Regions from separate parts of the Candidatus Izemoplasma sp. genome, predicted to be linked through region 2. Evidence: a T-box and tRNA genes for the amino acid it is inferred to sense, from the RefSeq annotation. Region 2 holds a T-box; the other holds one or more tRNA genes.
The links. A T-box is a leader RNA that pairs with one kind of tRNA and senses whether it is charged. The one in region 2 lies ahead of leuS (leucine--tRNA ligase), so its partner is inferred to be a tRNA-Leu.

Region 1 (5,041 bases), on a different contig from region 2:
CTTGTTTTGCACTCTTACTCGAACATCTTCAGAAACACCCTCAACATGAATCAATACTACATTTTCAACTTCATTGGGATCAATATATCCAAGTTCTACAGCTCTATCTACAATAATTGTAACAACTTCTTCAATAGACATTCTCTTAAAATTCACGTCTTGATCAATCAAGATTTCACCATCATCATTCAGAGCTGTTACATTTATTACTTTATCATTCTCATCCAACGTTATTTCAATGGATGGATTGATATCAACAGTAACAGTAGAAGCATATACTTGTTCATTGTTTTGAATATTTGAACCAAATACTAATAGTAAGGCGATAACAAATATGCTGACAAAACTAAATTTGAACCTGTTTTGTAGAAAGAAAGTAAAGATACTATGATGTTCTTTTTCAGGAACTTTAAATCTAGCATCTTTTTTAATATCTTGTAAGATATCAGGAGCTTCTGCGAAAGAAGAAGCTATCTTGTTTTCAAATTCATTTTTCATAGTATCACCTACTTTCATATGTATTTTTTAGTTTTTTAATCGACTCTTGGTATTTCCAGGAAACAGTTCCCTGCGGAATATCAAGTATCTTTGATATTTCTTTAAATGTAAGATCACCTAGTACTTTATATACAACAATGTCTCGTTCTGTTTCATTAAGTTTCTGTAGAATTTCTCTTACAATAAGCTCTTTTTCACTTGAACTTTCAGTCTGTCCAAATAAACCTTCTTGTTCAGACATATCAACTTGTAGTTCTCTTTTTCTTTTTTTGTATTCATTTAATGATTTGTTTCTAGCAATTGTTGTTAACCATGATTTAACACTTGTGTTTTGCTTAAACGAGTGTATTTTCTCTAACATAGTGAGGTAAGTATCTTGCATGATGTCTTCACTAAGAGAAGGGTCCTTCATAATTGCTAGTATTGTATAGTATACAATATCTTTTGTTGCATAATACAACTGATCAAAACCCTCCATTTCATTCTTCTTGAGGGCTTTGATAATTTTGAATAGTTCTTTGTTGGTCATAATACCACCTCATATTAGATTGTATCATAACTCTTTAGGGATAGGAAGGGAAGGGTAGAAGGGGTTCTACCCTAATTTGAAATTATTACCGTTTATACTTCAGTGCAATCTTCTTCGCACTCTTCTTGATCTCTTTTGTTTTGCCATTCTTCTTTTCGTTCTTGCCAGCGATTTCTTGTTTCATGTCTAAACTGTTCTCTAGCATTTTGAATTAATTCTTCTATTTCTTCATCTGTCAATTCTGGATGTTCATTGATGTAGTTATCTACTCTTTCTTTGTACTGATCAATTCGTTCTTGTTTTCTTTCTCTGAATTGCTCCATTTTTCCATCTTTGAACTCTTGTAATTCTTCTCCATGAATTTCTCTAACAATTGCTAAAATGTCTTTAACAGGCATTTCTAGTAATTCTTCTAATACTAGAGTGTCATCGCTAAGTTGAGCGGCTAAAGCCAGTTTAAGTTTACCAGCTGACACACCTAGTTCATCTGCTTGAAGTAATAAATCTTCTTGTGTAAAATCTTCGCTTAATACAACTGCGTTGATGAATCTTCTTGCGAAATGTCTATTTAAACGTTCGTGAATTCTACTTCTTACTCTGTCTAAATTCTCTTCATCGCCATCTTCACCTAGTACAGTAATTAATACTGCGTTTTCTTCACCTTCAGGATCAATGTATCCAGCTTCTGTGGCAGTTTGAACAAATAATTCTACTGCGTCATCAATGTTCATACCTATGAAGTCTAAATCTGAACACAGGATAGCTGCATCTTCATTAAGGAAAATATATGACTCCACATTATCCTCACCATCGACAACGAATTCTATTGATGGGTTAATATCTACCGATACATAATACCCTTGAACTTCTGCTTCATTACCTGTACATGCAGATAATGTTAATGCTGCAACTGCAGCAAACAATAAAATACTTAATTTTTTCATTTTTAATTCCTCCGTTTTTTTTATTTTTCACATATATAACAATCAAATAGTGGTTTTTTATGGAAAAAATCAAAAAAAATGTAAAAGTTATCTTTTTTCGTGTGTTATAATAATAATCGAGGTGATACTATGAGTTATCATTATAAAGTTCAAAACGAACAAATAGATAAATTATTTGAAGCCATTCTTTCATTAGATTCAATTGAAGAGTGTTATCGTTTCTTTGATGATTTATGTACAATAAATGAAATTGAAGCGTTCGGACAACGATTAATGGTTGCCAAAATGATTCATAATAAAATGACATATCAGGAAATAGAAAAAGAGACAGGGATTAGTGCAGCTACCATATCAAAAATCTCTAAGTCTTACATGTATGGACCTAAAGGATACAAGATGATGATTGACAAACTAGAGAATAAATAGGCCCTAATGGGTCTTTTTATATAATAAGGAGATGGATGTTGTGAGAATAGTGACTTTATTGGAAAATGATTCAATCAGAAACGATTTAAAATCTGCACATGGATTAAGTCTTTATATTGAACACAATCACAGAAAAATACTGTTTGATATTGGTCCAGGAAACCAATATATCAAGAATGCCAAAAAACTTGGTGTAGATATTAAGGATGTAGATTATCTAATTATCTCCCATGGACATCGTGATCATGGAAGAGGAATTAGTAAGTTTTTGAGAAAAAACAAAAAGGCAAAAGTATATATTCAAGAAACAGCTTTTCAAAAATTATATAAGAATTTCAAGAAGATTTATTTACCAATTGGTATAAGAAAACCAGTCTTTTCAAGAAGACTAGTTATGGTGAATGATGATATAAAGATAGATAATGGGATAAAGATATACCACAACGTAAAAGCCGTAGATCAAATCATAAAAGATGATACTCTATTGAAGAAAGATCCAATTGATGGATTTGTCCAAGATGATTTTGATCATGAAATCTACCTTGTGTTATATGGTGGGAAAAGCAAAGTATTATTTAGTGGTTGTTCACATAAAGGTATTGAAAATATTATCGATTCAATTGAATTGAAAGAGAAAAAACCGTTCTCTGCAGTTGTTGCTGGATTCCATTTTTCACATTATGATTCTTCAAACTTAAGACAAACGATGTATTTAGATGACTTTAGTGAGAAGATGACTACAAAGGGCAAAGTAACCTACTATACAGGGCATTGTACCGGAGATGAAGCATACTTGGATTTAAAACAGCGTATGAAGGATTCTTTGCAAAGAATTAAAACAGGAACAGAAATAAATTTATAGCATAGAAATCTATGCTATTTTTTTTGTTTCAAAACTTCAGTTTTATAGTATAATAAATATGCAGTTGCCAGTATGGTGGAATTGGTAGACGCGTTGGATTCAAAATCCAATGACCGAAAGGTCGTGCCGGTTCGACTCCGGCTACTGGTACCATAATAAAAAAAGACAAGAAATTGTCTTTTTTATTTACTCATAAATACATTCATTGCTTTGAATAGGAACTTAGCTAATCCTGGGTGAATATTATCATAATATTTAGTAAAACGTTCGTCTTGTGTGTACATTTCAGTAAGAGATAAATGTGCCTCTTTTGTGTAGGTTGGCCAGTAGAACAGTAACCACTGCTTATGCATCTCGCACATCTTCATTGATAACTCACTGCTTGAATCATTTTCTTTGATTGCCTGAATCATTACAGAGTGCATTTGATCTGTGAATGTGTTGTGTTGATTCATTTCAGATTCAGTTTTATTCTTATATTTTTGATTGGCTTGTTGCATAAATTTTTTATCGTATTTTTCTTCTAACTCTATTCCGTACTTATCATTGTTTTCTTTTAATTTTGCTTCTTTGAATGCTTCGAATTTTTTATTGTTTGACATTTCTATATTTCCTTTCTTTAATTGAATTGTGTCCTTTATTGTTTTAAGTATTTTCTTATATGATTCTATTTTTGATTCAAGCTTATCTTCCATTTCATTTAGTGATTCAATTATATCAAAGTTACTTTCTGAAATGATATCTTTTATCTCTTTTAATTCATATCCAAGTTCCCTATAGAACAATATGGATTGCAAAGTATTTACATTGTCTTCATCATATAATCTGTACAAAGAATCTTTATCTCTTTTTGGACTAAGTAAACCTAATTCATCGTAATGTCTTAGTGTTCTTGTGGTTACACCTGACATTTTTGATATCTCTTTTATTTTATACATATTATCACCCAATTACATTATAAACCTTAACGTAGCGGTAAGGTCAAGAAAAAACAAAAAAAATTACTGGTTTATGTTATAATGGTTCTAACGAGGTGTGCATATGAAAAATTTCATTTACAACTCTCCAACAAAGATAATTTTTGGAGAAAAACAGATAGTTAAACTGAAAGACGAATTACTAGAAAGTAACGCTAAAAACGTATTGTTAGTATATGGTAAAAGTTCAATTGTTAAGAGTGGATTATATAGTGATATAATTTCAATTTGTAATGATTTGGATATTGCTGTATTTGAAGAAAAGAATGTGAAACCAAATCCTGATGTTTCTAGTGTCAGATCTGGAATTGAAATATGTAAAAGCAATAATGTAGATTTCATTATCGCTGCAGGTGGTGGCTCAGTGATTGACTGTGCCAAGGCAATTGGCTTTGGTGTATACTTTGAAGGTGATATCTGGGATGTGTATTTAAGAAAAGGTGATTCATTTAAATCTTTGCCAATTGGAGCAATCATCACATTGGCTGCAACAGGGACAGAGACTAATGGGAATAGTGTTATCAGCAATGACGAAACTGGAGAAAAAAGAAGTGTTGGGTATCCAATTAGTATACCTAAGTTCACTATTATTGATCCTACTTATACACTTACAGTAAACAGACATCATACCATTGCGGGTAGTATTGATATTATTATGCATATATTAGAACAGTTTATGAGTCCAACATCAAATACTATGACATCTGATTTAATGAGTATTGGTGTTATAAAATCTGTTATAGAAAATACAAACAAATATATTGCTGGTGAGAATAGTTATGAGGTTAGATCAAACTTATCTTGG
Region 2 (10,150 bases):
TGATTTAATTGGTTTCATTAAACCACCACGCCCTATAAACCCTTCAAGGCCACTAATTTTTATGTCGTTAGTATCTAAGAATTTTAAGATCAATTCTCTTCTAAATGGGATTTGCTCGTTTAGGTTTTGAAATTTTTCTAGTTCTACTTTTGAATGTCTTATTGTTTGTTCTACAATTGCTTTTTCTTTATCATACACAGCAACTTTCGTTGATGTAGATCCTGGATTTATTACAAGTATTTTCATAAGATATCAGTACTCACTACTGCAAGTGCAATAGAATACAATCTTGATTTATATGAATCTGCTCTACTTGTTAAAACAATTGGGTTTTTTGCTCCTAGGATTAATCCAGCTGGTGTTGAGTTTCCTAAGAATGTTGTTGATTTATAAAATGTATTTCCTGCTTCTATGTTCGGGAAAATCAGTACATCTGCATCACCTGCAACTACATGGTTTACACCCTTTGTTATAGCCGAGTCATGACTGACAGCTATATCAATACTAAATGGTCCACCAATGTAATACTCGTCATTATCTCTAAGTGCTTCGACAATGTTTCTTGCTTCTACTGTAGATGGTATGTCTTCATTAACACTTTCTACTGCGCTTATCATTGCTATTTTAGGTTTGAATATACCTAAACTAGTAACAAAATTCAATGTGTTAGCTAAGATGTATTTCTTTTCTTCTTCTGTTGGTAATACATTCATTACACTATCACTCATAAATAATAATTTATGATAATTCGGAATATCTAATACCCCGATGTGTGATAGTAATTCTTTTTCTACAAGCCCATACTCTTCATTCAATACTTGTTTTAGTAATCTGTTTGAATGTAGTTGGCCTTTCATTAATATTGCATTTCTTTGTTTTGAAACCAGTTTAACACTCATCATTGCAGCGTCTTCTTTATCTTGTGTATTATATATTTCATACCCTTTTTTAGATATCCCTAGTTCCATAAGTAGGTCTAAGATTTTTTTCTTATTCCCAACTAAAACGGGGCGTATAAGCCCCATTAAAAATGCATCATTGATAGCAATGATAATTGCTCGATCTTCAGGATTTGCTACTATCAAATCCTTTGTTTCTAATTTCCTCGCATAGTCTACTACTTGTTGAAAGTTACGAAACATGTTGATCACTCCTTACAAAACAGCTTTTCTTCCCATTTCTAATGCATGTTTGTTTATTTCTATTAATTTTGCTTTGCTTCCTGTAAACTTCTTCTTTAGTATACCAAGAATTTCTTCTTCTGTGAATACTTTAGTTAAAGCTAAGTATGCTCCTAACATGATCATGTTAGCTACTTTTAAGTTTCCTAGTTGTAAAGCCATATTATTTGCGTCTACTTCATATACACGTACATCTTCTCTATACTCTTCATCTAATACTAAGCTAGAGTTTACTAAACATATCCCATTCACTTTTAATTTTGGTTGGAATTTTGCAAGTGAAGGTTTGTTCATAATAATGATACTATCTGGAGTACTGATTACTGGACTGTTAACATATTCATCTGAAATTGTTACTGAACAGTTCGCAGTTCCTCCTCTTGTTTCAGGTCCATATGATGGGAACCATAAAGTATTGATATCTTTTTCTGTTGCTGCATAGCTTAGAAGTTGTCCCATAGTCATTACACCTTGTCCACCAAATCCAGCTATGATTACTTTCTCGTTTAACATTATTCGATACCCTCCGTTTTATCTTTATAAACACCAAGTGGGTAATAAGGAATTAAATTATCTACAGCCCAATCTACTGCGCCCTTAGGAGTCATACCCCAGTTTACAGGACAAGTGCTGATGAATTCGATAATACTGAATCCTTTTTTGTCTCTTTGAATTTCAAATGCTTTTTTCAATGCTTTTTTAGCTTTGAATACATGTTTTGGATCATGAACTGAAACACGTTCTACATATGTTGCTCCAGGAATAGTTGCCATTAATTCTGAAATCTTTAATGGTAATCCTTGTGTTTCTGGGTCACGTCCATCTTGAGATGTTGTTGTTTTTTGTCCAGGTAATGTTGTTGGAGCCATTTGTCCACCAGTCATACCGTAGATTGCGTTATTAACAAATACGATCGTGATATGTTCACCACGTGCTGCGGCATGGATTGCTTCAGCAATACCGATACTTGCTAAGTCACCATCACCTTGATACGTGAAGATGATTGCATCTTTTTTAACTCTTTTAATTCCTGTTGCTACTGCAGGTGCTCTACCGTGAGCTGCTTGCTGCATATCACAACTAAAGAAATCATAGTTCAGTGCACTACATCCAACACTACTAATACCAATTGCTCTATCTAATAAGTCTAGTTCTACTAGGCTTTCAGCTACTAATTTATGGATGATACCATGTGTACATCCAGGACAATATGAGGTGTTCATATCAGATAACCCTTCTGATCTTTTATATACAGTTTTTAAGTTACTCATTTGTTCCACCTACTATCTTTTTAACTTGATCGCTTATTTCTTCTGCTTCTGGTACGATTCCACCAACACGTCCGTAGAAGTGAACTGGTAATCTACCTTGTACATGTAATTTAACATCATCAACCATTTGTCCTAAGTTCATTTCTACTACTAAAATGTTTTTTACAGACTCAGGTAGTTCATTGAATGCATTTTGAGGGAATGGGTAAATTGTGATTGGACGTACAATACCACAGTTAATTCCTTCTTCTTTTAATATTTCAATTGCTGTTCTAGCAATACGAGACGTACTACCAAATGCTACGATTACTATTTCAGCGTTTTCCATATTGATCATTTCATAACGTTGATGCTTATCTTTCATTTCAATAAATTTCTTTTGTAGTTTTAAGTTGTGATTCTCTAAATCATTAGGATCTAGGTATAAACTATTGATAATGTTTTTACCACGATTTGATCTATCTCCATCGGCTGCCCATGTTTTTTCTTTTAAATCCCATTTAGGAACTTCTTTTTCGAAATCTACAGGTTCCATCATTTGTCCAATTAAACCATCAACTGCGATCATAACTGGATTTCTGAAGTAATCAGCGATATCAAATGATTCTTTGATTAAATCCACTGCTTCTTGTAAAGATTCAGGAGCTAAACTATATAAATAGTAATCCCCGTTTCCTCCACCACGTGTAATTTGTTTGTAGTCTGCTTGTGAAGGTTGAATACCACCTAAACCAGGTCCACCACGCATTACATTGATGATTACTGCTGGTAATTCTGCACCAGCTAAATATGTGATTCCCTCTTGCTTTAACGCAATACCAGGACTACTACTACTTGTCATTACTCTTGCTCCAGCTCCAGCTGCACCATATACCATATTGATAGCTGATACTTCTGATTCTGCCTGAACGAATGCACGTCCATGAAGAGCCATATGTTTACTTAAATATTCAGGTAATTCATTTTGTGGAGTGATTGGGTAACCATAGAATGCATCTAAACCAGCTTTGATAGCTGCCAATGCCATTGCTTCATTACCTTTCATTAAAACTTTAGCCATTATTTTGCCTCCTTAACAAATTTCTCAACTGTGATAACTGAATCTGGGCACATAATTGCACAGAATCCACACCCGATACATTTTTCTTTGTCTGTCGTCATTAGAGGAGTATATCCTTTTGTATTCGTTGTAGTTAAGTCTAGTTCTAAAATATTAACTGGACAATACGTTGTACATAATCCACAACCTTTACATCTATCTACCTCTATAAAAATTCTTCCTTTTGCCATTTACTTTCCTCCTAAGGTCCACTTTTTAGCAACGTATCTAATTAAATTGATTCGTTCACCAATAAATGGGTATGTAAAATCTTTATGTTCTTCTACTACTGTGTACATGATCGGAACTTGTAATTTTTCGGCCACTTCAAGTAGTACTTTCTCTCCGTCAATAACATCTTGCTCTGTTGTTTCGTTAATCAGATTTGTATTGTTGATTAACCCAGTTACATTTAACTGTGTTTGTGCTTCTAATAAAGTTATCGTATGTAAGATATCTTTCGTAGTAGCAGTTTCAGGTCTGAATGTATTTAAAGCGACTAAGAAATCAATTTCGTCTACGTCGGTAATAAATTCAGAAAACTGTATTAAAATCTTTGCACCATGTTCAGTACCACCAAGATCATAGATCGCGGTAATATCTTTGTTTACAAATGGTACTCTACCTTCACCTGACACATAAGGCATATCACTATTCAGCATACCTTTAACAGTACTCTCAACTAAATGAATTCCTTTTTCATCAAACAAGTCTTGTAGTCCCCTACTTCTAAAATAGGGATTGATTATATCCAAATCAACAATATAATCAATTTTCTTATCAATAGCGAGGTTGACACTTATCTCACTTTTACCACTTCCATAATGCCCAGCAATAATCGTAATTCGTTTCATATTATTTTTACCTATTCCATTAAAAATATAGGTATTTCTACCCTCCTCTAAGTATTGATAAACACTTTTTAAAATGAAAGCGTTTTTACAACAAACACATTATATCAAACAAAATCTCTATATTCAACAGTAAAACTATAATTTTTTTTGATATTTTTTTATTTGTCGTTTTCATAAATATTTACATCTGTTTAACGGCTTAAAATAGCCATTATTCAGTTTTTTGTTTTTCTTGTAATGAAACTATTTTCATAACTGAAAATGACAACAAAAGGAACACAAAAACCAAGCCAAATATCGTTATAATCAACCCTAAAACCCCTACTTCAGAGACTTGAAAAAACGGGTATAAATAATCATTTGTAATAGTCCCATATACTATCATAAACAGAATATATACTACTGGATATGAAATCCAGATTAGTACATCTTTTGGTCTAAAATTGTATTTCTCTTTCACGTAGAAAAAGTAGAATATTACTAATACAGGTACAATATAATGTGCGACAATATTGCTTACCTGACTCCATCCTGTCGGATGATATGTTGGAGCAAGCATAATCGCAAAAATGATTAATGTGATTGTAATATATACTACAATACCTCCAATGAATTTATGAAGTGTTACATGTTTGATTTTACCTAAATACAACAGTACAAAGTATATCATTACAATTAGATTTGATTGTAATGTGTAATACCTAAATAACCCTAGTCCTCTACCTAAATTAATTGGATCTTCAAACGTACTGACAAGGACGTTGATTAATAACCCTGTTAACGCAAGTAAAATTATAACTATTTGAATACTTTTTTTCATATCATCACCCTAAATAATTATACCATACATTGATATCTAGTCTTTATTGTTATGATTTAGGGTGAAATATATAAATAAAAAAAAGATATCATTACGATATCTCTTTAATATATTCACTTGCAGTTACTGATATGATATCTTCTTCATTACTGATTAATCTAAAGAAGCGTTCTAGCATATCCCATTTCTCTTTATCATCTTTAAACTCCCAAGAATGTAACCAAACATGAAATAACTCTGCATTATAATCTTCTAGGAAATCTTCTAGTTTATCTAAACAAAAATTAAATCCTTTTTGTACTCTTTCAAAATCTTTAGTATCCCACGCCATTCCAGTTAAGTGCATTGTAGGATGCCATTCTAATAAGTCTTTAGGACGATCAAATTTCTTTGTTCCTTTGACGGTTCTTGCGTATGATACACCGCATTCTTTAGCCATATCTTTTACTTTTTTGTTATAATCTCCAAATGGATATGCGAATCCGCGAGTATCCTGTTTACTATATGATTTAAGAATCTCAAAATCTTCTTCAATTTCGTATTTAATACCTTGATGTGTTAGTTCTTTTAAACGAAGGTGATTAACAGTGTGAGATGCTACTTCGTGTCCATCAAACAAAATATCTAGTTCTTCTTTTGTTAAAAAACCAGAATCATTCAAAGTACCCGAGTTAATATAAAAGGTCCCTTTTATATTATATTTGTTTAGTAGTTCAACTGCTTTTCGATCGTAAACTGTATTGTCATCAAAACCTATAATCAAGTATTTCATAAGCATCACCTCTCTTATATTATAACAAATAAATGTGTATATTTTGTGGTTGAATTATTAATAAATAAAAAAGACGAAAACTTTCGTCTTTTAAATTACTATATTTACTAGTTTCTTTGGCACATATATTTCTTTTCTAATATCGTTTCCAGCTAGTAACGTTTGTATTTTTTCAGTTGATTTTGCGAGTGCTAATACATCATCTTTTGACATATCAATGTTGATTGTTATTTTATCTCTAACTTTACCATTGATACTTACAACTATTTCTATTGTTGATTCAACTAATTTAGCTGGATCAAATATTGGCCATGGTTCAAATACCATGTCTTCTGTATGTCCTAGTTGTTCCCATAGTTCTTCGGTTAGATGTGGAGCAAATGGGTTGATTAGTTTCAGAACTTGTTCGAAATCAAATCTATTTATGTGTGTTGCCTTTCCAAGTTCATTAACAAGGGTCATTAATTTAGCGATAGCTGTATTGAACTTAACATTTTCAATATCTTCATCTACTGCCTTTATGGTTTTGTGAAGTGTAGTTTGATAAGTATCATTTTCTTTGTCTGATACTTTATCTAATAGTCTCGCTAGTTTATCTAGGAAACGACGTGCTCCTTTTACACCACTTGGATTCCAAGGAGTTGATTGTTCATAATCTCCAATGAATAATGTGAACACACGTAATGTATCTGCCCCAAATTCTTCAATGATTTCAAGAGGGTTTACTACATTCCCTTTTGACTTAGACATTTTGTCTCCGTCTTCACCAAGAATCATTCCTTGTGCGGTACGTTTAAGGTAAGGTTCTTCTGTTGGAACTGCCCCTATGTCTGATAGGAATAAATGCCAGAATCTAGAATAGATAACGTGTCTTGTAACGTGTTCCATTCCACCGTTATACCAATCTACTTGCATCCAATATTTTAGATTATCCATGCTAGCTAGTTCTTCATTGTTATGAGGATCACAATAACGAAGGAAATACCATGAGCTTCCAGCCCATTGTGGCATTGTATCTGTTTCACGTTTTGCAGGTCCACCACATGTTGGACATGTCGTATTAACAAACTCAGGAACATTTGCCAGTGGTGATTGTCCGTCTTCACCAGGTTCAAAGTCTTCCATTTCAGGTAGGACAAGTGGTAGGTCTTCTTCTTTCAATGCAACCATCCCACATGTATCACAGTGTACTATAGGGATTGGTTCTCCCCAGTAACGCTGTCTGTTGAATGCCCAGTCTTTCATTTTATAGTTTGTTGCCTTTTTACCGATTCCTTGTTCTTCTAAGTATTCTGCAATTGTAACTTTTGCATCTTTAACTGATTGTCCATTCAAAATATCACTATTAACAAGTTCACCTTCAGATGTATCAGTATATGCTTCTTTTGTGATGTCCCCACCTTTGATGACTTCGATGATATCACAACCGAATTTAGTCGCGAATTCATAATCTCTTGCATCATGCGCAGGTACTGCCATGATTGCACCCGTACCATACCCAATCATTACATAATCAGCTACGAATATAGGGATTTCTTTATTTGTAAGAGGGTTGATCGCAGTTAATCCGTCAATCTTCACTCCTGTTTTATCTTTTTGTAGTTCAACACGCTCAAACTCAGTTTTAAGTTTTGCGGCATCTTGATAATTATGGATATCTTCCATATTATTGATTCTATCATGATATTTTACTAGAAGATCATGTTCTGGGGCAATAACCATAAATGTTGCTCCATACAGAGTGTCTGGTCTTGTTGTATATACTTGGAGTAGTTCATCTGTATCTTTAACTTTGAAATCAACATGTGCTCCTGTTGATTTCCCAATCCAATTCTCTTGTTCAATACGGATACGTGGTAATGTATCTAGTTTCTTTAGACCTTGTAGTAAACGTTCTGCATAATCAGTAATTTTTAAGAACCATACATCTTTTTCTTTTTGAACAACTGGTGTATCACAACGATCACATTTACCACCTTGACTGTCTTCGTTACTAAGAACTACTTTACAGCTTGGGCAGTAGTTTACATATGTTGTATCTCTAAATGCCAATCCTTTGTTAAATAGTTGAACAAAGATCCACTGTGTCCATCTATAATAGTTTTCATCTGTAGTATCAACAACTCTATCAAAATCAAAACTGAATCCAGTTTTTTGAAGTTGATTTGTGAATACTTCAATATTTTGATCTGTGACTTGTCTTGGATGAATTTTATTTTTAATCGCATAGTTTTCAGTCGGTAATCCAAACGCATCAAAACCGATTGGGAATAATACATTATACCCTTCCATTCTACGTTTACGTGATACGATTTCTAAGCTTGAATACGCTCTGATGTGTCCAACATGCATTCCTGCTCCTGAGGGATACGGAAATTCTACTAAGCTATAATACTTCTTTTTATTCTTGTCTTCAGTGACAGAAAAACGTTTGTTTTCATACCAGTGTTTTTGCCACTTACTTTCGATTGTTTTGTGATTATATTCCATTATGAATCACTCCTTTATAATGTATAAAAAAATCGCCCTTAAAAATTAAGGACGAATGAATATCCGCGGTACCACCTTGGTTCTAGTTATACTAGCTCTCGACTCTTTAACGCAGAGGTACGTTTTAAGCTTACGTGCTGGACTTAAAAGGCTCCCTAGACTAATTCAAATAATGTTTACACTGTTTTACACCAACCAACAGTTCTCTTTGCCAAACTACTATTTTACTACTTCTAGTTCTTTGCTTATATTAGAAATATAACATAGTCATTATTTAATGACAAGTTTTATTTTTTCATTGCTTTGTTTATCGCCATATTAAGACGTCCCATTTGTCTTGAGTTGAATATAACGATGAATAAAATGAAGATGAAACTACTACCCATCATATTCATTAATGTTAATACAATAAATGTAGAACTTGATACATAAACACCAAATCTAAATGTTTCACGATATGGGATTACTTTGTATCTTGCTCTAATGAAGACACCTGTTAGTAATGATAAAATACTAACAATAATAAAGTTGATTAATATAGATGACCCTATTAATACCGAGGCCAAAAATGTTTTATTCGTTAGTAAATAATTCTCAATACCTGTGATAAGTGGTTCACTTACAAGTTCAGGGTTTGCTTCTAACTCATTTAAATCTAGTCCTTCAAATTCGGAAATCGTGCTTATTGGTACACTATAGACTATTCCATAAGTACTCGCATAAATAGTATCCTCATGAAGTACGATATATGCATCTTCCTTAGATACTTCTGATATGTTTAATGTTTCATCTGAAACGATATAGAAATCTATCAAACCAAAATATGTAAACAACATCTCTGATTGCTCTTCAGTACAAACCAAATTATAACTCGTAATCTGACAATCAATGTTCTCTTCATATAAGGTATCTTGTATCTCTGATTTAGTTGGTATGTTTAACCCATCAAATGTTGTTGTATCTACAATCATAAACAAACTCATTAACGTCGCATAAAACAACATTACAAAAAGAACTCTAAAGATAGAATCTTTTCTATAATATAAAATTTTCTCTGGATTTACCAAACTGTCTCTAAATCGTTCAAACATAGTTATCACCTTTTGATATTATAACACATATCTTTTATTTTTAGGTGAAATGTGTGATAAAATGTGTGTGGTGATACTATGAAATTAATGACAAAAGAAAAACCATATAATACTTTAAATGCTTATTACCGAGATCGATTTGGTAAGAAGGTTTTTAAAGTGTCTTTAAATGGCGGGTTTACATGTCCAAACAAAGATGGCTATAGTGGTGTTGGTGGTTGTACATTTTGCACAGAGAGTGGTTCTGGAGATTACGCTGGTAAGAAAACAGATTCATTACGTATTCAATTTGATAAAATTAAAAATATGATGCATAAAAAATGGGATGATGCTTACTACATCGCATATTTCCAAGCCAATACAAATACATATGATTCTGCGTCTAACTTAAGAGTACTATATGAAGAAGCATTATCATTAGATGAAAACATTGTTGGATTAAACATAGGAACTAGATGTGATGCCTTTAATCCCGAAATATATGATTTATTAGAAGAGTTAAACACAAAAACGTATTTAACAGTCGAACTTGGTCTTCAATCAATTCATGAAGATACTGCACAGTTTATGAA

Region 1: it encodes a tRNA-Leu, which carries the amino acid that the T-box ahead of leuS (leucine--tRNA ligase) is inferred to sense. The anticodon was not compared.

Annotation. Positions count from the first base shown of each region.
Region 1 covers NZ_CEXEES010000029.1:3,377-8,417, reverse strand. Annotated here, with positions in the region: gene AC2LE6_RS05340 (anti-sigma-I factor RsgI family protein) at 1-498, opposite strand, end outside; gene AC2LE6_RS05335 (RNA polymerase sigma factor) at 503-1,027, opposite strand; gene AC2LE6_RS05330 (anti-sigma-I factor RsgI family protein) at 1,120-1,971, opposite strand; gene AC2LE6_RS05325 (YerC/YecD family TrpR-related protein) at 2,101-2,397, shown strand; gene AC2LE6_RS05320 (MBL fold metallo-hydrolase) at 2,438-3,259, shown strand; tRNA gene AC2LE6_RS05315 (tRNA-Leu) at 3,326-3,412, shown strand; gene AC2LE6_RS05310 (MerR family transcriptional regulator) at 3,442-4,197, opposite strand; gene AC2LE6_RS05305 (iron-containing alcohol dehydrogenase) at 4,301-5,041, shown strand, end outside.
Region 2 covers NZ_CEXEES010000009.1:6,160-16,309, reverse strand. Annotated here, with positions in the region: gene buk (butyrate kinase) at 1-246, opposite strand, end outside; gene AC2LE6_RS02200 (phosphate acyltransferase) at 243-1,142, opposite strand; gene AC2LE6_RS02195 (2-oxoacid:acceptor oxidoreductase family protein) at 1,155-1,694, opposite strand; gene AC2LE6_RS02190 (thiamine pyrophosphate-dependent enzyme) at 1,694-2,452, opposite strand; gene AC2LE6_RS02185 (3-methyl-2-oxobutanoate dehydrogenase subunit VorB) at 2,445-3,512, opposite strand; gene AC2LE6_RS02180 (4Fe-4S dicluster domain-containing protein) at 3,512-3,742, opposite strand; gene AC2LE6_RS02175 (ATP-binding protein) at 3,743-4,405, opposite strand; gene AC2LE6_RS02170 (Pr6Pr family membrane protein) at 4,617-5,225, opposite strand; gene AC2LE6_RS02165 (polysaccharide deacetylase family protein) at 5,317-5,997, opposite strand; gene leuS (leucine--tRNA ligase) at 6,088-8,487, opposite strand; T-box leader at 8,532-8,738, opposite strand; gene AC2LE6_RS02155 (DUF1189 family protein) at 8,775-9,578, opposite strand; gene mnmL (tRNA modification radical SAM protein MnmL/YtqA) at 9,657-10,150, shown strand, end outside.